4 regions of the Pseudoduganella sp. R-43 genome follow, and region 1 is predicted to be linked to each of the others. Evidence: predicted binding sites of a transcription regulator. Region 1 holds the regulator's gene; each other region holds the start of a gene.
The links. Region 1 encodes sigma-54, which starts transcription at its own class of promoters, with help from an activator protein. Its sites were predicted from a motif close to TGGCANGNAANCTGCTTT; they were not measured.
Positions count from the first base shown of each region.

Region 2: the regulator sigma-54 is predicted to act here: its motif matches at 2,548-2,565, upstream of ACN9M3_RS02215 (PEP-CTERM sorting domain-containing protein).
Region 3: the regulator sigma-54 is predicted to act here: its motif matches at 3,370-3,387, upstream of prpB (methylisocitrate lyase).
Region 4: the regulator sigma-54 is predicted to act here: its motif matches at 3,285-3,302, upstream of ACN9M3_RS07340 (PEP-CTERM sorting domain-containing protein).

Region 1 covers NZ_CP183988.1:955,515-961,136, forward strand. The annotation lists gene lptA (lipopolysaccharide transport periplasmic protein LptA) at 1-298, shown strand, start outside; gene lptB (LPS export ABC transporter ATP-binding protein) at 301-1,056, shown strand; gene ACN9M3_RS04480 (RNA polymerase factor sigma-54) at 1,066-2,562, shown strand; gene hpf (ribosome hibernation-promoting factor, HPF/YfiA family) at 2,635-2,994, shown strand; gene ACN9M3_RS04490 (enoyl-CoA hydratase/isomerase family protein) at 3,070-4,155, shown strand; gene ACN9M3_RS04495 (Lrp/AsnC family transcriptional regulator) at 4,152-4,613, shown strand; gene ACN9M3_RS04500 (endo alpha-1,4 polygalactosaminidase) at 4,614-5,462, opposite strand; gene ACN9M3_RS04505 (DUF4272 domain-containing protein) at 5,534-5,622, opposite strand, start outside.
Region 2 covers NZ_CP183988.1:463,217-468,838, forward strand. The annotation lists gene ettA (energy-dependent translational throttle protein EttA) at 1-1,631, opposite strand, end outside; gene ACN9M3_RS02215 (PEP-CTERM sorting domain-containing protein) at 1,736-2,449, opposite strand; gene rarD (EamA family transporter RarD) at 2,671-3,546, opposite strand; gene ACN9M3_RS02225 (potassium transporter Kup) at 3,679-5,559, shown strand.
Region 3 covers NZ_CP183988.1:2,354,132-2,359,753, forward strand. The annotation lists gene ACN9M3_RS10725 (acyltransferase family protein) at 1-1,569, opposite strand, end outside; gene prpR (propionate catabolism operon regulatory protein PrpR) at 1,649-3,277, opposite strand; gene prpB (methylisocitrate lyase) at 3,424-4,311, shown strand; gene prpC (bifunctional 2-methylcitrate synthase/citrate synthase) at 4,337-5,488, shown strand; gene acnD (Fe/S-dependent 2-methylisocitrate dehydratase AcnD) at 5,491-5,622, shown strand, end outside.
Region 4 covers NZ_CP183988.1:1,559,915-1,565,536, forward strand. The annotation lists gene ACN9M3_RS07325 (antibiotic biosynthesis monooxygenase family protein) at 1-316, shown strand, start outside; gene ggt (gamma-glutamyltransferase) at 317-2,083, opposite strand; gene ACN9M3_RS07335 (hypothetical protein) at 2,090-2,536, opposite strand; gene ACN9M3_RS07340 (PEP-CTERM sorting domain-containing protein) at 2,675-3,250, opposite strand; gene rpoH (RNA polymerase sigma factor RpoH) at 3,443-4,333, opposite strand; gene ftsX (permease-like cell division protein FtsX) at 4,658-5,572, opposite strand; gene ACN9M3_RS07355 (cell division ATP-binding protein FtsE) at 5,569-5,622, opposite strand, start outside.

The DNA of each region.
Region 1 (5,622 bases):
CCGCCAGAAGCGCGACGGCGCCGGCGACCAGTGGGTGGAAGGCGATGCCGACCGCATCGAATACGAGGAACAGGTTGAACTGGTGAAGATGTTCAACAAGGCCACCATCCGCCGCCTGGAAGGCGGCAAGCAGAACGACGAAGTGCAGGGTGAGTTCATTTCTTACGACAGCCGCAAGGAATTTTTCAGCGTGCGCAATTCGGCCAGCGGGGAGAGCAAGCCCGGCGGCGGTCGCGGCACCATGGTGATCCAGCCGACCCGTACCGAACCCCCAGCGACGCCGACGGAGAAGAAGTAAGCATGCAAGCAAATAACTGCGCCAGCACGCTGGTCGTGCGCGGCCTCCAGAAAACCTATGGCAAGCGCCAGGTGGTGCACGACGTTTCGCTGCAAGTCGATTGCGGTGAAGTGGTCGGCCTGCTCGGTCCCAACGGTGCCGGCAAGACTACCTCTTTCTACATGATCGTCGGCCTGGTGGCTTCCGATGCAGGCACCATCGATATCGGCGGCACCGACGTGTCGAGCCTGCCGATCCACAAGCGCGCCACGCTGGGCCTGTCCTACCTGCCGCAGGAAGCTTCGGTGTTCCGCAAGCTGACGGTGGAAGAAAACATTCGTGCCGTACTGGAACTGCAGAAGGTGGACGGCAAGCCTCTGCCCAAGGCGGAAATCAACCAGCGCCTGGAATCGCTGCTGGCCGACTTGCAAATCGAGAAGCTGCGCGAGAACCCGGCCCTGTCGCTGTCGGGTGGCGAACGCCGCCGCGTGGAAATTGCGCGCGCCCTGGCCACCAACCCGCGCTTCGTGCTGCTGGACGAACCGTTTGCCGGCGTGGATCCGATCGCCGTGATCGAAATCCAACGTATTGTGCGTTTCCTGAAGGAGCGCAATATCGGTGTGCTGATCACCGACCATAATGTGCGTGAGACCCTCGGCATTTGCGACCGCGCCTACATCATCAACCAGGGCGCCGTGCTGGCCTCGGGCCGCCCGGACGACATCATTGCCAACGAATCCGTTCGCCGCGTCTACCTCGGCGAACACTTCCGCATGTAAACGAAGGCCATGAAACAAACACTGCAACTGCGAACCTCGCAACACCTGGCGCTGACGCCGCAGCTGCAACAATCCATCCGCCTGCTGCAGCTGTCCACGCTGGAGCTGCACCAGGAGTTGGAACAGCTGCTTGGCGACAATCCCATGCTGGAGCGCCTTGACGACCCGCTCGACCACTCGGTACGGCTGCTGGCCGATGGCGCCATCAGCCAGGGCAACGGCAATGGCGCCGAAGCTCCCGCCACGCCTTCGGCTGAAGGCCCGCAAGGCGAGGGCGGCGAAGCCCCGGCCGCTGCCGGCGAAAGCGATACCTATGAAGGCGGCGACCATGAAGCCGGCAACGGCAGCGACGACGCCGACTGGAGCGCCAGCGCCGGCAGCAAATCCGCCGACGACGAAGACAGCCGCCCGCAACTGGAAGCGTCCGGCTGCACGCTGCGCGAACACCTGCTCGAGCAGATGCGCGTCACCGTGCAGGAGCCGCGCGACCGCGCGCTGATGGAACTGATCATCGATGCGCTGGACGAGAACGGCTACCTGGAAGAGCCGCTGGAAGAAATCCACGAGCGCCTGCCGCCCGAGCTGGAAATCGAACTGGACGACCTGCGCTGCAGCCTGGTGCTGCTGCAAAGCTTCGATCCGCCCGGCGTCGCCGCACGCAATGCCTCCGAATGCCTGGCGCTGCAGATCAGGCGCATGCCCGGCGTGCCGCTGGTGACGCGCCGCATGGCGCTGACCATCGTCGAGAAGCACCTGGCCTGGTTCGCCCAGCGCGAGTTCACCAAGCTGAAGAAAGCGCTCGACTGCGACGATGAAGACTTGCGCGAAGCACAGTGCGTGATCCGCCAGTGCAACCCGCATCCGGGCGCCGAATTTGCGTCAGGCGAGTCAGACTACGTGGTGCCGGACGTGATCGTGAAAAAGGGCCGCGGCGGCTGGATCGTCACCCTGAACAACGACGTGGTGCCGCGCCTGCGGGTGAACGCGCTGTATGCCAACTTGCTCAAGCAAGGCAAGAGCGAGTCGCAGATGAATGGCCAGCTGCAGGAGGCCAAGTGGTTGATCAAGAATATGCGCCAGCGCTTCGACACGATCCTGCGCGTCGCGGAAGCGATAGTAGAAAGACAAAAGAACTTTTTCAGTCATGGCGCAGTGGCCATGAGACCCCTTGTGTTGCGTGAAATTGCTGATACACTGGGACTACACGAGAGCACTATTTCTCGCGTAACAACTCAAAAATATATGCTCACCCCGCATGGCATGTTTGAGTTGAAATATTTCTTTGGTAGCCACGTCGCGACCGAAGCCGGGGGGGAGGCTTCCTCGACTGCGATACGGGCACTGATCGTGCAATTGACAGGAGCAGAAGACCCGAAAAATCCTTTATCCGACAGTAAGATTGCGGACATGCTGGGTGAACAAGGCATGGTGATTGCGCGACGGACTGTTGCCAAATATCGAGAAGCGTTGAAGATCCCTCCAGTTAGCCTCCGCAAATCGTTGTAGTGCAGTGCATGGGTTCCTCTGTGCGTTTCGGCGTGCACGAACTCGAGAGCGACATCATCTTTAGGAGTGTGTATGAATCTCACCATCAGTGGACATCATGTCGAAGTGACCCCAGCCATTCGCGAGTACGTGCAGAACAAGCTGGAACGAGTCAAGCGCCATTTCGATCAAGTAATCGATATTGCTGTCATCCTGACTGTAGATAACCTCACCGAGAAAGAGAAACGCCAGAAAGCCGAAATCAACCTGCGCATGTCTGGCAAAACTGTTTACGTCGAAAGCCTGTCGCAAGACCTTTACGCCGCCATCGATACCCTGATTGATAAACTGGATCGCCAGGTCATGAAATACAAGGACCGTGTGCAGAACCACAGTCATGCGGCCATCAAGCATTTCCCGGATACGTATGAGGCACCACCCACCGCCATGTAAAGGACTGGCCGTGCAGCACACCAAAGGGCGCAATTGGCGCCCTTTTTTGCGACCAGTGTGCGTTAGAATATTTGCATGAGCGAACACGTACACACCCAACTCTCCAACGGTACCGGCTTCATCACGCTGGACCGCCCCAAGACCCTCAATTCACTGTCCCTCGACATGGTGCGCGCGATGACGCAGGCGCTGCTGGCATGGCGCGACGATGCGTCGGTGGCGGCGGTCGTGGTGCGCAGCAGCAGCGAACGCGCGCTGTGCGCAGGCGGCGATATCCGCTTCTTCCACGACGTCGGCCGCGGCAATACGCAAGGCGGCAGCGCGCTGCTGGAAGACTTCTTCACCGAAGAATATGCGCTGAACCATTTAATCCATTTCTACCCCAAGCCTTATGTGGCGCTGATGGATGGCGTGGTGATGGGCGGCGGCATGGGCATCGCGCAGGGCGGGCCGGAGCGCGGCGTGCGCATCGTCACGGGCCGTACCAGGATGGCGATGCCCGAGGTGAACATCGGCCTGTTTCCCGACGTGGGCGGCAGCCACTTCCTGTCGCATGCGCCGGGCCAGCTTGGCATGTGGCTCGGCCTCACCGGGCTGACGGTCGGCGCCGCGGATGCGCTCTACCTCGACCTGGCTGACTACTTCGTGCCGGAAACTGAACTGGCCGGACTGGCCAAGCTGTTCGAGTCGACGCCCGGCAAATCGTTGCGCGATGCTGTCGCGGTCTTTGCCGGCCCGCACAACGCCTTCGCCGGCGACAGCGAACTGGAAGCGCAGCGCGCCCTGATCGATCAGCATTTCTCGGCGGGCTCGGTACCCGCCATCATGGATTCGCTGCGAGGCGACAGCACGCCTTTCGCGCAGAAATCGCTGAAGGCAATGGAATTGCGCTCGCCGCTGATGATGAGCGTGACCCACGAGCTGCTGAAGCGCGGCGCGTCGCTGGGCGTGTCCGACTGCTTGCGCATGGAGCGCAACCTGGTGCGCCGCAACTTCGAACACGGCGAGATTTTCGAGGGCGTACGCGCCCTGGTGATCGACAAGGACAACCAGCCGCAGTGGAATCCTGCAACGCTGGCCGAAGTGACGCCCGCCATGGTGGAGCGCTTCTTCGAACCATGCTGGCCGGCCTGGGCGCACCCCTTGCGCCACCTCGCATGAGGGATCTGGACCGGATCGACCGGGGCATCCTGAATATCCTGCAAGAAGATGCCAGCACGCCGTTGCGCGAGATCGCGGAGCGCGTGCATTCGTCGGTCGCGACCTGCCAGCGCCGCATCGAAAGGCTGCGCAACGACGGCGTGCTGGTCAAGGCTGTCGCGCTGGTTGACCGCGCGCTCGCCGGGCGGCCGCTGACGGTATTCGTGTCGGTCGAACTGGAGAAGCAGAATACCGACATCCTCAAGCAGTTCGAACACCGCATGCGTTCCGAGCCCGAGGTGATGTCCTGCTACGAAGTGGCCGGCGAGTTTGACTTCCACCTGATCGTCACGGTGGAGTCGATGGAAGAGTACAGCGCCTTCACGCGGCGCGTCTTCACCTCGCACCACAACGTCATCAACGTCAAGAGCCTGTTCGCGATGAACTGCTCCAAGTTCGAGACCAAGCTGACGCTGTAGTCACGGCTCGCAGCTGTAGCGCAGGCTGTCGTCCAGCGCGAGCGGCAGCACCAGCGTATGGAACTTGCGGGCGTTGGCATCGGCGCACAGCTTGGCGCGCGCTGCGGGATCGCTGCTGTATGGCGCAGCATACTCCGCATTGAATACCGGCTTGCCGCTGGCGATGAAAGCCTGGTAGCCCTCGCATTCGGCGAACTCATGGCATTGTTCGTTGACGGCAAAATCGAAATCGCCTACCAGGTCCTTCAACTGATCCGTATCGTTTTTCAATGCAATGGACATTCCCCGGCGGTGCGCTTCGCGTGCCAGGAATCGGTTGTAATCGAGCTGCGTGGCGGCGGTAAGGGCGAAGCCGCTGTTGTTCGCATAGCCGTCCACGTTGTCTGCTTCAACGCCATTGCATCCCTTGGAGACTGCCAGGTCCAACCGCGCAAGCATGATCTTCCGCACAGTTGCCGAGCGCGTGTCGAGCCATCGCTCCCCTGCCCATCCTTGCAGGTCCTTGCCCATGTCGGCTGGCGCAAAGCCGGAAAAGTCGGGACGCCAATTTTCGGAGCTGCCGGCTGAAAAATAGCAGACCACTTTCTTGCCGCTCGCCTTCAATGCCTGGACGGTAGCAGGCGCTGTATCGAACAGATCGATATCGTACACGGTTGCCGCATAGGCGGTATTGACCGTCCCTTTCAACTGCCACTGCCAGGTATCGCCCAACGCAGGTTTCCAGTAGGCGGCTGGTGCGCTTGCAGGCGGCGGCGTATCCGAACTGCTTCCGCCGCCGCATCCGCTCATCGTCGCCAGCGCCAAGCAGAAGATACTGATCGGAAGCAGCCGCCGGGTGTGTTGTCGCATCAATTCATCCTTGAAAATATTGGCCGGCAATAGTTTCACGGACGGCTTACGGCATGCTTACTCCCTGGCGCTCATGTGCTTAGGTCAGTGTCGTCCCAGTCATCTCCTGGCGCCAATGCCCAGGTGAACGAATGGCGGCGCTCATGAACGGCTCCGCCGT
Region 2 (5,622 bases), 490 kb from region 1:
TTCGCGCCTTCCTCGCCCAAACGCTTCTTCTTGTCGGCTTCGTATTCCTGGTAGTTACCCGCAAAGAAGGTCACCTGGGAATCGCCTTCAAAGGCCAGGATGTGGGTCGCAATACGGTCCAGGAACCAGCGATCGTGCGAAATCACCATCACGGAACCGGCGAACTCCAGCAGCGCATCTTCCAGCGCACGCAGGGTTTCCACGTCCAGGTCGTTGGACGGTTCGTCCAGCAGCAGCACGTTGCCGCCCATCAGCAGGGTCTTGGCCAGGTGCAGACGGCCGCGCTCACCGCCGGACAGGTTGCCGACGATCTTCTGCTGGTCCGAGCCCTTGAAGTTGAAGCGGCCCACATACGCGCGCGACGGCATTTCGAAACGGCCCACGCTGAGGATGTCGGCGCCGCCGGACACTGCCTCGAACACGGTCTTGTCGTTGTCCAGCTTGTCGCGGCTCTGGTCCACCAGCGAAATCTTGGCGGTCTTGCCGATCGCCACTTCGCCGCTGTCCGGTTGCTCGATGCCAGCGATCATCTTGAACAGGGTCGACTTACCGGCGCCGTTCGGGCCGATGATGCCGACGATCGCGCCCGGTGGGATGATGAAGGACAGGTTGTCGATCAGCAGGCGGTCGCCAAACGATTTGCTGACATTCTTGAATTCGATCACATCGTTGCCCAGGCGTTCGGCCACAGGAATGAAGATCTCCTGGGTCTCATTACGCTTCTGGTACTCGAATTCGCTCAGTTCATTGAAGCGCGCCATGCGGGCCTTGGACTTGGCCTGGCGTGCCTTCGGGTTCTGGCGCGACCATTCCAGTTCTTTCTGCAGCGCCTTCTGGCGCGCGGATTCGGTGGCTTCTTCCTGCTTCAGGCGGGCCTGTTTCTGGTCCAGCCAGGAAGAGTAGTTGCCCTTCCAAGGGATGCCGTGGCCACGGTCCAGTTCCAGGATCCATTCGGCAGCATTGTCCAGGAAGTAGCGATCGTGGGTGATGCCAACCACGGTGCCAGGGAAGCGCACCAGGAATTGCTCCAGCCATTCCACGGATTCGGCATCCAGGTGGTTGGTCGGTTCGTCGAGCAGCAGCATGTCCGGCTTGGACAGCAGCAGCTTGCACAGCGCCACGCGGCGCTTTTCACCGCCGGACAGCACGCCGATCTTCTGGTCCCATGGCGGCAGGCGCAGCGCGTCGGCGGCCATTTCCAGTTGCAGGTTCAGGTTGCCGCCGTCGGCAGCAGCGATGATCGATTCCAGGCGTTCCTGTTCCTTGGCCAGCGCGTCGAAGTCCGCATCCGGTTCGGCATAGGCGGCGTACACGGCTTCCAGCAAGGCTTGCGCGTTGAAGGCCTCACCCAGGCCGGATTCCACTTCCTGGCGCACGGTTTTTTCAGGATCGAGTTGCGGTTCCTGTGGCAGGTAGCCGATGTTCAGGCCAGGCATCGGGCGCGCTTCGCCCTGGATGTCGGTGTCGATGCCTGCCATGATTTTCAGCAGGGACGATTTGCCGGAGCCGTTCAGGCCCAGCACGCCAATCTTGGCGCCTGGGAAGAAGGACAGCGAAATGTCCTTCAGAATCTGACGTTTCGGTGGGACGATTTTGCCCACGCGGTTCATGGTATAGACGTAATTGGCCACGGTATGAGTTCTTGTCGGTTCGTAAAGGCGCTAGTTTAGCGCATTGTGATGGCGCATAAAAAAAGACCCGGCAAGTGCCGGGTCCTTTTAGGGCAGCTGCTTGCTTATGCTTTGCGCCGGCGTACCGTTGCCAGCGCGGCCAGGCCCAGGCCGGTCAGCAGAAGGCTGGTTGGCACGGGCACTTGCGCAGGCGGCGCAGCGTCCTGCGCTACGAAGTCCAGGCGCACGTCGGTCAGGTTGAATTGTCCCAGCATGGAATTCACGGAAAAGTTGAGGATGCCGTCTGCCGCCAGGTCGTTCAAGGCCAGGGAGTCTAGGCTCAGTTGCACCACCAGGTCGCCGCCCAGCGAATCGTAATGACTGATGAACTGGTTGTACCAGCGGTTGTAGCCGCCATTTTCGCTGCCCGTCTGCTTTTTGATGTCTTCGATCTTGCCGCTGTCGGTGTCGAATGCATTTTCATCGTTGGCCGAGCCGGTCGCGGAGGCGCCACCGGCTGTGACCTTCATCTCGTCAGCGATGGAGTCGCTATAGTTGGTGTTGAATTGCTTGATGTGGAAGTTGTCGGTGACGACCTTGCATTTGCCCTTGTTGCAGTCCGTCGTTTCGCGATTCTCAGAGTAATTCAGGTTCGTCACGGACGAACCGACGATATCGAAGTCGGCGGAGGAGAAACCGGACACGGTCAGCACGCCGGAGCTGATCGAAGCGCTGGACAGGCCCTTGCCGGCCAACAGGCTATTTACGTCGATCTGCAGGTTCTGGCTCTGGCCAGTCGTCAGGTACTGATCAAGCGAAAATGCGGACGACAACGGCATTGTTGCAGCTTGCACAGATGCTACACAGAACAGGGCGGAGATGCCCACCAGAAACTTTCTACTAACCATTATTGCTCTCCCGAAGTGTTACTGGGAATTAAGCAATTGTCGTGCCTGAATGCAAGCGACTTTCCTTAGATCATTGATTCAATTACGGAAAAGTCAATTGAGTCATAGTAATTGTGGTTTCACGGCACCAATGCTGTAAAATTTTCCGACACTCAACTCGCCTTTCTGTTGACCAACCAGCTCTCCAGCATATATATCGCCAGCGCACTCCAGATGAACAGGAAACCGACCAGCTTGGTCGAGGAAAAAGCTTCGTGGAAGACCCAGACGCCCAGCAGCATTTGCAGCGATGGCGACATGTATTGAAGCATGCCGAGCACCGACATCGGAATGCGCCGCGCACCGGCGGCGAACAGCAGCAGCGGGATCGCCGTGGTCGGGCCTGCGGCTGCCAGCAGCCAGCGTGTGCTGTCCGACTCGGCATTCAGGAAGACGCTCTGGCCGTGGTACACCAGCCAACCGAGGTAAGCCACCGCCAGCGGGAACAGGATCAGGGTTTCGAAAGACAGTCCTTCCAGCGCCGCCAGCGCCGCAGTCTTGCGCAGCAACCCATAAGCGCCAAAGCTCAGGGCCAGCACCAGCGCGATATATGGCACCTGGCCAGCCTGCCAGGTCAGCCAGGCCACCCCGGTGGCGGCAACACCGATGGCAATCCACTGGCCACGACGCAGTTTTTCCTTCAGCACCAGCATGCCCAGCAGCACATTTACCAGCGGGTTGATGAAGTAGCCCAGGCTGGCATCGACCACATGGCCATTGTTCACTGCCCAGATATACACGAACCAGTTTGCGCTCAGCAGGAAAGCGCTGGCCAGGAAACTGCCCACGACTTTGGGCTGGCGCAACACTTGCGGCAGCCATTTCCATTGCCGCCGTACCGCCAGTACCAGCATCAGGAACAGCAGCGACCAAGCCATGCGGTGCGCCAGGATTTCGGACGCCGGCACATCTTTAATTGCGTGAAAATACAGCGGGAACAGGCCCCAGGACAGGAAAGCGCCTGCGGCGTACAGCATGCCGGTATTCATGAGAGCGATGATTTTCTTGGAGTAAAGGTGGAAAATAGCACATCCGCCAAGATTTCACCGGCGGTCTGAAAAACTTGCAAAAGGCCTTTAGTTGGCCTATTGTGCGATGCACCAAAACCAATTTTGGGTGAAATCTTGTCACAACATAAGAAAAGCAGCGTAGCTGCACTGACGCTGGCCGCGATTGGCATCGTCTACGGCGATATCGGTACCAGCCCCCTCTATACCCTCAAAACAGTCTTCGACCCCACCCACGGATTGGCACTCAACCAGGCCAACTTGCTGGGCATTATTTCCCTGATCTTCTGGAGCCTGACGCTGATCGTGTCGCTGAAGTACGTCAGCCTGGTGCTGCGTGCCGACAACCGCGGTGAGGGCGGGATCATGGCCCTGATGGCGCTGGCGCTGAATTCCGTGCACAAGGCTGCGCCGAAGGCGCACTTCCCGCTGCTGCTGATTGGTACCTTTGGCGCCACCATGTTCTATGGCGACTCCGTCATCACGCCGGCCATTTCGGTGCTGGGCGCAATCGAGGGCCTGGAAGTTGCCGCACCGGGCCTCGCGCAATATGTGGTGCCGCTGACGATTGTCGTGCTGGTGACCCTGTATTCGGTGCAGCGCCATGGCACGGCTGGTATTGGCCGTTTCTTTGGGCCGATCATGACGATCTGGTTCGGCGTGCTGGCCGCCATGGGCGTCGTGAATATCGTCGAAACCCCGGCCATCCTCTCCGCGCTGAATCCTTACCATGCCGCGATTTTCATGCGCGACAATGGCTTCATCGCCTTCGTGGCGCTGGGAGCGGTGGTGCTGGCGATTACTGGCGCTGAAGCGCTGTACGCCGACATGGGCCACTTCGGCAAGAAGCCGATTCGCATGGCCTGGTTCTGGGTCTGCTTCCCTTCGCTGATCTTGAACTACCTTGGGCAGGGCGCGCTGCTGATCCGTAATCCGGACGCTATTGCCAACCCGTTCTTCAACCAGCTCGGCGCATGGAGCGTGTACCCGCTGGTGGTGCTGTCGACGGCTGCCGCCGTGATTGCTTCGCAGGCCACGATTTCCGGATCGTTCTCGATGACCAAGCAGGCGATTGCGCTCGGCATGCTGCCGCGCATGCGCGTGCAGCATACTTCGGCCAGCGAAATCGGCCAGATCTATATCCCGGTCGTGAACTGGCTGCAGCTGATCGTCGTGCTGATTGCAGTGATCAGCTTCAAGAGCTCGGACAACCTGGCAAGCGCCTATGGTATCGCGGTGACGGCGACCATGTTCGCCACCACCATCCTGACCTTCTTCGTGATCCGCTACCGCTGGCACCTGCCGCTGGTGCTGTGCTTCGTCGCGACCGGCTTCTTTATCGTGATGGATGTGATGCTGTTCTCGTCCTCCGCGCTGAAGCTGTTCCACGGCGGCTGGTTCCCGCTGCTGCTCGGTACCGCGCTGTTCACCACCATGCTGACCTGGCGCACCGGCCGCGAGCTGGTGTTCAAGAACCTGGAAAAGCACGCGATCCCGCTGGAAGACTTCCTGAACTCCCTGTTCATGGCGCCGCCGACCCGCGTGCCGGGTACCGCGGTGTTCCTGCGCGGCGAGAGTGATGGCGTGCCGCATGCGCTGCTGCACAACCTGTCGCACAACAAGGTGCTGCACGAGCGCGTGGTGTTCTTCACCGTGCATATTGTGGAGGAGCCTTATGTGCCGCCTTCGGAGCAGGTCCGCGTGACAGCCTTGGGCCATGAGTGCTACCAGCTGAATATCAATTACGGCTTCAAGGACGAGCCGGACGTGCCGGCCATCATGGCCCTGTGCGAAGAGAAAGGCCTGAAGTTCGAAATGATGGAGACTTCCTTCTTCATCGCGCGCCAGACCGTGATTTCTTCGCCGGGCGACGGCATGGCGCCATGGCGCGAGCACCTGTTCGTGGCGATGTCGCGCAACGCGCGCGCTGCGGCGGACTATTACCAGATCCCGCCGAACCGCGTCATCGAACTTGGCACACAAGTGGAGATTTAATTTGTAACGGATCTTGCCTCTTGTAGAGGGGGGGATTAACGGTCTGCTAAACTGCTGCTCCGT
Region 3 (5,622 bases), 1.4 Mb from region 1:
GTACGAGGCCCAGATGGCGTCGCGCTTGGCATCGCTGAATTCGTCCGGCAGGCGCGGGTAAATGCCTTCATGGTCGCCAAACAGGGCACTGTGGATGCGGTAGCTGACCACGACCTCCTTGATATGCGGATCGGCGGCGATGAAGTCGACGGCCTCGCGCGTCCAGTCGCTGCAGCCGGGATTGGTGTCGGCGCGCTGGTAGGAAGGCGAGCAGCCGCTGAAGCTGAACTGGCGCACACCCTGGTGGCGGCCGTTCAACTGTACCGCCAGCGCGTGCGCCAGTTCGATCGCATGGCTGTCGCCGAACACTGCCCATTCCCCGGCGGGACCGTTGAAGGCGCAGGCGTCTTGCGGCTTGCGGTACTCCAGACCCTTGGTATGGCAGGCAGCGCGCTCCGGGCTTGCAGTGACAGTGCGCAGCACCTCTTCCTGCTGCGGGGTGGTCTTGACGCTGCGCATGCCGTTGGTCTTGTGGCCCGCCATGCCGATGCCGAAGAACAGCAGCGAGCCGGCAATGGCGAAGGCGAATATTTGTTGCCGGCCAAACCTGCTGCGGTTGCGGAACGGCTTTTCGACGAATTGCCAGCTAAGATAGGCCAGCACCAGCGTCAGCACCACCAGCGCGGCCATCAGGGCCGGACTTGGCCCGTCCAGGCTACGGTGGCGTGCGAATGCAAGGATAGGCTGGTGCCACAAGTAGGCGCTGTAGCTGACCAAGCCGACGCCAACCATCAGCCGGCTGCCCAGGATCTTGCCGACCGTGGTCGACGGGACTGCGAACAGGATGATCAGCGCTGCGCCGACCGTGGGCAGGAGCGCGTACACACTGGGGAAGGGCGTGTATTTGCTGAAAGCGAAAATGCCGGTGCCGATCAGGCCGAGGCCGGCAAGGCTGGCAAGTTCGCGCGTGCGTTGCGAATGCCGGCTGGCGCCGGGGCGCGACATGTAATAGGCGCACAGCGCGCCGATGGCCAGCTCCCAAGCGCGTGTGGGCAGCAGGAAGAAGGTGGCGGAAGGGTCCCTGGCCACACCCCATTGCGCCGCACCGAGGCTGGCCAGCGCCGTGCCGACCAGCACCGCCAGCAGCAGGCGCTGGTCGCGGCGCCAGAACAGCATCAGGAACAAGGGGAACAGCAAGTAGAACTGTTCTTCGACCGCCAGGCTCCAGGTGTGGAGCAGGGGCTTGAATTCGGCCGAGCTGTCGAAGTAGTCGCTCTGCTCCCAGAACAGGATATTCGACGCGAAGGCGGTGACGGCCACCAGGCTTTGCGCAAAGCCTTTCAGGTCGTCCGGCACCAGCCAGAGCCAGGCGAACGGCAGGCAGGCAAACAGCAGCAGGAATAGCGCCGGCAGGATGCGGCGCGCCCGTCTTTCATAGAAATTGAGGATGGAGAACTGGCCAGCTTCCAGCTCGTGGATCAGGATCGTCGTGATCAGGTAGCCGCTGATGACGAAAAAGACGTCGACGCCGACGAAGCCGCCGCCAAAGAACTGGAACCCTGCGTGAAACAGGATTACCGGCAGGACGGCAACCGCCCGCAGACCATCGATTTCCCTGCGATATTCCATGTAATGCCCCTGAACTCAACGCAAGAAGATACTACGGGATTGTCATTGATGCAATATGCTGTGGCGTCGACGCCTCGGCTCAGGGTTCCTGCTCTTCGCGCAGGCGGCGCCACAGCGTCGTGCGGCTGATGCCCAGGTAGTCGGCGGCGGCGTCACGGCGGCCGCCGAAGCGGGCCAATACTTCGGTGACGCTGTTCGGCGCGGGGGCGGATGCATGGGGCGCAGGCAGTTGCGTTGCCGCCTGCGGCAAGGAATGCAGTTCGGGCGCGACGCCTGCAACGAAGCTGGGCGTCAGGGCCTGCAGCGGTTCGGCGGCGAGGAACAGGGCGAGGCGTTCGGTCAGGTTGCGCAGTTCGCGTACATTGCCGGGCCATTCATAGCGCAGCAGCAGGGGCGCGCAGGCGGCCAGTTCGGCCGGCAGGTTCGGATGGGCGCGCGCGCCCAGGCTGGCCAGGGCGGTACGCAACGACCATTCGGCCAGCGGCAGGATGTCGGTCGGGCGCTCGCGCAGCGGCGGCAGCGACAGGCGCAGCACGGCCAGGCGGTAGAACAGGTCGGGGCGGAAGCGGCCCTCGCGCACCCTCGCTTCAAGGTCGCAATGGGTGGCGCTGATAATGCGTACATTGACCGGAATCGGCCGCGTGCCGCCGACCCGCACCACTTCGCGTTCTTCCAGCACGCGCAGGAGCCGGGTCTGCAGTGCAAGCGGCATTTCGCCGATTTCGTCGAGGAACAGGGTGCCGCGGTTGGCTGCTTCGAACAGGCCGGCGTGGCCGCCGCGCCGGGCACCGGTAAAGGCGCCTTCCTCATGGCCGAACAGTTCCGACTCCAGCAGCGATTCGGCGATCGCGCCACAGTTCACCGCGACAAAAGGACGGTTGGCGCCGCCCAGCGTGCGCGGGGATTCGCGGTGGATGGCTTGCGCCACCAGTTCCTTGCCGCAGCCGGTTTCACCCTGGATCAGCACAGTGGCAGGCGACTTCGCGTACAGCACGACCGCCTGGCGTACGCGCTCCATCGCCTCGGACTCGCCGCGCAGGTCGGCCAGTCCATGCTTGGCGCGCAAGGTGTCGGCCACCACGTGGCGCCTGCTACGGTTGGATTCCAGCTGCGCCAGGCGCGCCAGTTCAAGTGCGTCGTCGAAGGCCTGGCGGATCGATGCGGCGGAATAGACAAAAACGCCGGTCAGGCCGGCTTCTTCGGCCAGGTCGGTGATCAGGCCGGCGCCGACGATGGCCTTGATGCCGGAGGCCTTCAGGTCATTGATCTGGGCGCGTGCATCTTCCTCGGTTGCATAGGTGCGCTGCTCGATCGGCACGCCGAAGGTGGCGGCGAATTCCGCCAGCGCCGGCATGTCTTCCTGGTAGGTGATCACGCCGATGCGGTCGGAAACCTTGCGGGCGCGCGCCAGGGCCTGCATGAAATCGAAGCCGCTGGCCTTGGCGATCACCACGGGTACCGACAGGCGTCCCTTCAGGTAGGCCGCATTCGAGCCGGCCGCAATGACGGCATCGCAGCGCTCCGTCGCCAGGCGTTCACGGATATGGCGCGCAGCCTCGTCGAAGCCAAGGTTGATCGGTTCGATATCGGCCAGGGCGTCGTATTCCAGCGTGATGTCGCGGAACAGCTCCGACAGGCGCGAGACGGAAACCGTCCAGATCACCGGCTTGTCGGCCGGGTCGAAGGGCAGGGGAGTGGAATGTCGCATGTTTCACCTGAAACGTTTCACGTGTTTCAACCTGAAACATTATACTCTGGCGCCCGCGTTGCAAGTGCTTGATTTTGCTGGGAAGCCACGGCTGGCATGCCACTTGCACTATGGACGGCAAACATTCCTCACACAGAAAGGACATCATGAGCCAATATTCCGCAGGCGGCGCCTTCCGCAAGGCCGTTCAAGAAGAATCCCCGCTGCAGGTGGTGGGCGCGATCAACGCCAACCACGCCCTGCTGGCCAAGCGCGCCGGCTTCAAGGCGATCTACCTGTCGGGCGGCGGCGTGGCTGCGGGCTCCCTCGGCCTGCCGGACCTGGGCATCTCCAACCTGGACGACGTGCTGACCGACGTGCGCCGCATCACCGACGTGTGCGACCTGCCGCTGCTGGTGGACGTGGACACCGGTTTCGGCGCCTCCGCCTTCAACGTGGCGCGCACCGTGAAGTCGATGATCAAGTTCGGCGCCGCCGCCATGCATATCGAAGACCAGGTGGGCGCCAAGCGTTGCGGCCACCGCCCCGGAAAGGAAATCGTCTCCAAGGGCGAAATGATCGACCGCATCAAGGCTGCCGTGGACGCACGTACCGACGAAAACTTCGTGATCATGGCCCGTACCGATGCGCTGGCCGTGGAAGGCCTGGACGCCGCAATCGACCGCGCAGTGGCCTGCGTGGAAGCCGGCGCCGACATGATCTTCCCTGAAGCGATGATTTCGCTGGAAATGTACAAGCAATTCGCCGCAGCGGTAAAAGTCCCGGTGCTGGCGAATATCACCGAATTCGGCTCCACCCCGCTGTTCACCGTGGAAGAACTGAAGTCCGCCGACGTGGGCCTGGTGCTGTACCCGCTGTCCGCCTTCCGCGCCATGAACAAGGCTGCGGAGAATGTGTACACCGCGATCCGCCGCGACGGCACCCAGCAGAACGTGGTCGACACCATGCAGACCCGCGCCGAATTGTACGAGCGCATCAACTATCACGATTTCGAACAGAAGCTGGACGCCCTGTTTGCAGCCGCCAAAAAATAATTCGACGATCCGAGGAGAGACCAAAATGACCGAGCAAGCCCCAACCTTCAAGCCTAAGAAATCCGTCGCCCTGTCCGGCGTCGCAGCCGGCAATACCGCCCTGTGCTCCGTAGGCAAGACCGGCAACGACCTGCACTATCGCGGCTACGACATCCTGGACGTGGCCACCACCTGCGAATTCGAAGAGATCGCCTACCTGCTGGTGCACGGCAAGCTGCCGAACATGGCCGAACTGAAAGGCTACAAATCCAAGCTGAAATCCCTGCGCGGCCTGCCGCAAGGCGTGAAGTCGGCGCTGGAAGCGCTGCCTGCATCGGCTCACCCGATGGACGTGATGCGTACCGGCGTTTCCGTGCTGGGCTGCTGCCTGCCTGAGAAGGACGACCACAATATCGCCGGCGCGCGCGACATCGCCGACCGCCTGATGGCTTCCTTCGGTTCCATGCTGCTGTATTGGTACCACTACAGCCATAACGGCAAGCGCATCGATGTGGAAACCGACGATGAAACCATCGGCGGCCACTTCCTGCACCTGCTGCACGGCGAAAAGCCGTCCGAATCGTGGGTGCGTGCAATGCATACCTCGCTGATCCTGTACGCGGAGCACGAGTTCAATGCCTCCACCTTCACCAGCCGCGTGATCGCCGGCACCGGTTCCGACATCCATTCCGCCATCACCGGCGCGATCGGCGCGCTGCGCGGTCCCAAGCACGGCGGCGCCAACGAAGTGGCGCTGGACATCCAGCAGCGCTACGAAAACGCGGACGAAGCGGAAGCCGACATCCGCAACCGCGTCGCCAACAAGGAAGTGGTGATCGGCTTCGGCCATCCCGTGTACACCGTGTCCGACCCGCGCAACGTGGTGATCAAGGAAGTGGCGCGTTCCCTGTCGCAGGAAGCCGGCTCGATGAAGATGTTCGACATCGCCGAACGCCTGGAGTCGGTGATGTGGGAAGTCAAGAAGATGTTCCCTAACCTGGACTGGTTCTCCGCCGTGTCGTACCACATGATGGGCGTTCCGACCGCCATGTTCACCCCGCTGTTCGTGATTTCGCGCACCTCCGGCTGGTCGGCGCACATCATCGAGCAGCGCATCGACAACAAGATCATTCGTCCAAGCGCCAATTACGTCGGCCCTGAAGACCTGGCCTTCGTACCGATCAAGGATCGCAAGTAATCATGAACTCCCAATACCGTAAGCAACTCCCTGGCACCAAGCTGGATTATTTCGACGCGCGCGAAGCGGTCGATGCGATCAAGCCGGGCGCCTACGCCACGCTGCCGTACACCTCGCGCGTGCTGGCGGAAAAC
Region 4 (5,622 bases), 600 kb from region 1:
GGCCGAAGGCCGCAAGGACGCTTACCTGGACATCGCAGCGCGGCTGAAGCCAACGCTGGAGCAGATCGACGGCTTCATCAGCGTCGAGCGCTTCCAAAGCCTGGCCAACCCGGGGAAGATGCTGTCGCTCTCTTTCTTCCGCGATGAGGAAGCGGTGCAGGAATGGCGCCGCGTGGAAGCGCATCGCGCTGCCCAGCAGGCGGGGCGCGAACGGCTGTTTGCCGATTACCGCCTGCGCATTGCCCACGTGGTGCGCGACTATGGCCTCAATGAGCGCGCGGAAGCGCCGGCCGACAGCCGCGAACGGCACGGTTGATCAGTGCCCGCGTTTCTGCACCAGCGCACTGCCGGCGCCGTGGCGCTTGCCTTCGCTGACTGCGGTCGCCGTGCCATCGGGATTGAAGACGATGGCGTTGGCGGCGCCGATCTCCTCGGCCGAGGCATCCCAGCGCTGGCCGAAACGCTCCAGCGCCCGGGCTTGCACGCTGCCGGCAAATCCCGGCTCGACGGACGTGGCCTGGCCGTTGCGCTCGGAGATGCGCGGCGCGTTCAGTGCGGCGGGCATGTCCATGCCCAGGTCGATATGGTTGAAGATGGTCTGCAGCACCGTGGTCACGATGGTGGCGCCGCCCGGGCTGCCGACGGTGAAGGCCGGCTTGCCGTTGCGGAAGGCGATGGTGGGCGACATGCTGCTGCGCGGGCGCTTGCCGGCCTCCGGCACGTTCGGATGCGGGCCGGTGAAATCGAAGTCCGTCATCTCGTTGTTCAGGATGAAGCCATAGCTCGGCACCGTGATGCCGCTGCCGCCCCATGATTCGATGGTGAAGGTGTAGGCGACGATATTGCCGTCCTTGTCCGACACGGCCAGGTGGGTGGTGTGCGCGCTTTCCGACAGCAGCCTGGCCTTGGCCGCAGCGGCCGGCCGCAGAGGCACGCTTGGGTCCTGCTGGAACAGGTAGGGATCGCCCGGCTGTGCGTGGTAGCGGGCCTGGGTAGGGTCGATCAGTTCACGGCGGCGTGCGGCATATTCCTTGCTGACCAGGCCCGCCACCGGCGCGTCCACATATTCGGGATCGGCCAGGTAGGCATTGCGGTCGGCGAAGGCCAGGCGCGCCGCTTCCATGTACAGGTGTTCGGCTTTTTCGCGCGGCATGGATTTCAGGTCGAAGCCTTCCAGGATATTGAGCGCTTCGGCAATCGTCACGCCGCCGCTGCTTGGCAAGGGCATGCCGACCAGCTCATAGCCGCGGTAAGTGCTGCGCACCGGCTGGCGCCAGCGCGCTTCGTAATTGGCCAGGTCGGCCAGCGACATGCGGCCCGCGCGCACCGCAACGCCGGCGGCGACCGGCGGACGGTTGACCGTGTCGACAATCGCCTGCGCCAGCTTGCCCGAATAGAAGGCTTTCACGCCGCCGGCGGACAGCAGGCGGTAGGTCTTGGCCAGGTCGGGATTGCGCAGCAGGGTGCCGGCCGGCAGTGCCTTGCCGTCCCGCATATAGCGCGCCGCGGTGTCCGGGAACAGCGCGAACTTCTTCTCATTTTCCGTGACCAGCGCCACGAAATTGTCGTTCAGCCGGAAGCCATCCTGGGCCACCTTGATGGCCGGGGCCAGCACCTGTTTGAACGACATGGTGCCGTAGCGGTCCAGCGCATCATGCCAGCCGCGCACCGTGCCCGGTACGCCAACGGCCATGCCGCTGGCGACCGCGGTCTGGAAATCCATCGCCTTGCCGTCCGGCGCGAAAGCGTTGGACTGGAACGCTGCCGGCGCAACCTCGCGATGGTCGAGCGTGATGACGCGGTTTTCCCTGGCCAGGTAAATCACCATGAAGCCGCCGCCGCCCACGCCACAGCTGAACGGATCGGTCACACCCAGCGTGGCCGCCGCCGCCACAGCCGCATCGACCGCGTTGCCGCCTTTGTCGAGGATCGCCAGCGCGGCCTGCGAGGCCGGCTCGCTGATGGTCGCCACGGCGCCGCCGGCGCCGCTGGCAACCGGGGTCTTGGCCCAGGCCGGGGCGCTGAACGCCAGCGCAAGGATGATGGTGGACGTCAGTCGTCGGGGCAGGGCATGTGGCGTCATGGGCAGCTATGTTGGCTGGGAAATATTTACCCGCAAGCTTACCCGATAATCCGGCGCCGGTGCCTTCAGCGACGGCGGTTCTGCCGGCTCCATCCCCAGCAGCGTGAAGGTCAGCCCATTAAGCGTCACGGTCTTGCTGGCCCCCGGCATGGCGTCCGCCAGCACGAAGCTGGAGCTGCCTTGCTGGTCGCTCAGCACGAAGCTGTAGCTGATGTATCCAGCCCAGACGCAGACTGCGCCTTTTTTACAGCGGCTGTCATTGACACGCTCGAGCTTGAGCGTGACTGCAGGGGCCAGCTTGACGATTTCCCCTTGTGCCAGGACGTAGCTGGCGCTGGTGCGTGGTGCCGGGCGGCTGGCTGCATCCTCGGCAGTGCTGCGGGTCGAGCCGCAGGCGGCGGCAATGGCGAGGACCAGGCCCGCCATGCCCAGACAGATCAGTCTAGCTTGCATGATGTTCTCCTCTGGCCTGGGAACAGCTTAGCAAATTACAAACTATCGTGTTGCACTGTTGAGTCCACTCAACAGTATGGTCGCGCCGAAAAAAAAGCGCCCCGGAGGGCGCCAGCTTTTATAGTTGGTTTTCACAACTTATTGTGTGCGGCGGCGGCGGACTATCCCCAAGCCCATCAGGCCGACGCCAAGCAGTGCCAAGGAAGCGGGTTCCGGAACCTCTTGCGGGGGAACGCCCGGGTCGGTCGGCGCATTGGCGCTGTTGGCCATGACTTTGAATTCGACATTGGTATTGTTGTCGTGCACGTTCAGCGAATTGAGCTTGAAGGTGTGGACGACGCCCGCCGTCAGGGAAACTTCGTCCCAGTAAGCGGAATAGCTGCTGGGCTTGGGGAGGGTCTTGGCCACCCCAACGTTGTCGAGGAAGAGGTCGAAGTCGAAATCCTGGACGCTGCCGCCATTTGGCGGCGTAATGCCAAAGTCGAAGGTGGTGTCGACGCTCACCGTCACGTACAGGACCTCCAGGTCTTTTACGTGAATCCAGTCGGCAAAGGTCCAAACCGATTCACCGTCAGGATTCCAGCCAGCACTGATTACCGAATCAACCGTCAATGCCAGTGGATTGCCGTAGGTTTGTCCGTCTTTGGTCGGGCCTGCAACGGCCAAGCTGGCTGTCAGGGCGCAAATTGCGGTCAATGCAAGCTTCTTGAACATGGGTAACTCCTCAGTGAGTGTGCTTGAGAGTTACTAAGCAATCGCTATGCCAGGAATTCAAACTCAGCCATATCAAGGGCTTAGCGATAGTTGCGATGTGGAATGTAAAAATTCCCGACATTAAGAAGCTTGCCCAAAAGTAAAAAAGCACCGACCCTTGCGGAATCGGTGCTTTTGCCGGAGGGTGCAGGCTTACATGTAGGCGGCCAGCGCACCCTTCATTTTCTTCAGCGCAGCCGCTTCGATCTGGCGGATGCGCTCGGCCGACACGCCGAACTCTTCCGCCAGCGTATGCAGCGTGGCGCCCGAACCATCGTCGTTGGCCAGCCAGCGTGCCTCGACGATGCGGCGCGAACGGGCGTCGAGCTTGGACAGGGCGGTTTCCAGGCCTTCGGACTGCAGGCGCACCACCTGTTCCGCTTCCAGCACCTTGGTCGGCTCCATATTGTCGGAGGACAGGTAGGCGATGGGCGAGAACTTGTCGTCTTCGTCGTCGGACGGCGCTTCCAGCGCGATGTCACGGCCGCTCAGGCGGGTTTCCATCTCGATCACGTCCTCGCGCCTCACGTCCAGGGTCTTGGCCAGTTCGTCGATTTGCGCCGGCGACATGGCGTCGAGCCCCTGCTTGTGGCTGCGCAGGTTGAAGAACAGCTTGCGCTGGGCCTTGGTGGTGGCCACTTTGACCAGGCGCCAGTTCTTCAAGATGTATTCGTGGATTTCAGCCTTGATCCAGTGCATGGCATAGGACACCAGGCGCACGCCCTGGTCGGGGTCGAAGCGCTTGACTGCCTTCATCAGGCCGATATTGCCTTCCTGGATCAGGTCGCCGTGCGGCAGGCCATAGCCCAGGTAGCCGCGCGCGATCGACACCACCAGGCGCAGGTGAGAAGTCACCAGCGTTTCCGCGGCCTTGATATCGTTCTTTTCCTTCAGGCTCTTGCCCAGCGCCACTTCTTCCTCATGGGTCAGCATGGGCAGGCGATTGACAGCCGAGATATAAGCGTCCAGGTTGCCCAGGCTCCCGCTGAAGCCAAGGGTCAGCGCGTTGCTGCCGGCAGGTACCAGTGCGTTTGTTGCGGTCATCTTGTCTATCCTCGCTTGAAGGGAATGCTTTTCAGAGTTACCAGCATGCACGACAGAACTTAAATGATTCTTAACCTCTATCATGCCGTTCTGAACATATATTAGCACTCTCCCTTGGTGAGTGCCAATTGCTGGGATTTTATGGCTCTGATAGCAAAAACACTATCGGCAAAGCGCTATTCCTTGCGTTGGATCAAAGTCAGGATAAGGCGGGCAGGGGCGCGGCTCCGTGCGGGTACGCACGATGAAGTTGAAAGTCGGGGTCAGGTCTGGCAATCCGCCACATTGTGGCGGATTGCCAGACCTGACCCCGACTTTCAACTTTCAATTTAGCCTGGAAAGATGACGCTGGACGCAGAGCAGGGCGCCGATCAGGCCGAGGCCGGCGGACAGGGCCAGCAGGCCGGCCGTGCCCAGGGGATCGAGCGGAGCCAGCTGGAATTCGGAGGCATACAGTCTTGCAAACTCTGCAATGGCCCGGTTGAGGGGCTGCAGGGCCAGCGCCACGCCGCCCAGGGCCACGCCGCCGGCACACAGGCCGAGCAGGGCGCCGGTGTAATAGAAGGGGCGGTGGATGAAACTGTCGCTGGCGCCGATCAGCTTGGACACCAGGATTTCTTCGCGCTGGGTCATCACTTGCAGGCGTATGGTATTGAACACTACCGCCACCACCACCGTGGCCAGCGTGGCGGCCAGCAGGAGCAGGGCCAGGCGCAGCACGCCCAGCAGGGCAGCCAGCCGTTTTACCCAGGCCGAATCGACTTGCACCGATTCCACGCCCGGCAGGGCGCGCATCTGGTCGGCGATGCTGTCGATCTTGCTGCCTTCGGCCGCGTCCTGGAAGGCGTTCAGCTTCACCACGTAGCTGTCCGGCAGCGGATTCTCGCCCAGGGTGGCGACCACGTCGGACAAGCCGCTCTTGGCATTGAGCTGTTCCAGCGCTTTTTCGCGCGAAGTGAAGATGATCTTGGCCGTCGGTGCAATGTTGCGCAGCGAGGAGGCCAGCCCGGTGGCCTGTTCGCGCGGCGTGTCGGCCTTGATGAAGACGCTGAGTTCAGGCTCGACCGCCATCTGCTCCGACATCGGCCGTACATTGTCGAGCAAGGTCACGCCCATGAAGGGCAGGGCCAGCGCAATCGCGACCACCAGGATATTGAACAGGAAAGAACCTGGCGCCCGGCGCACGTGCACCAGTGCAGAGCCGAGGGCGAACAGGTGGTGGCGCAGCCAGGTGCTCATGCGGCTTCCCTCATCAGTTCGCCACGTTCGAGATGGATCACGCGTGCCGC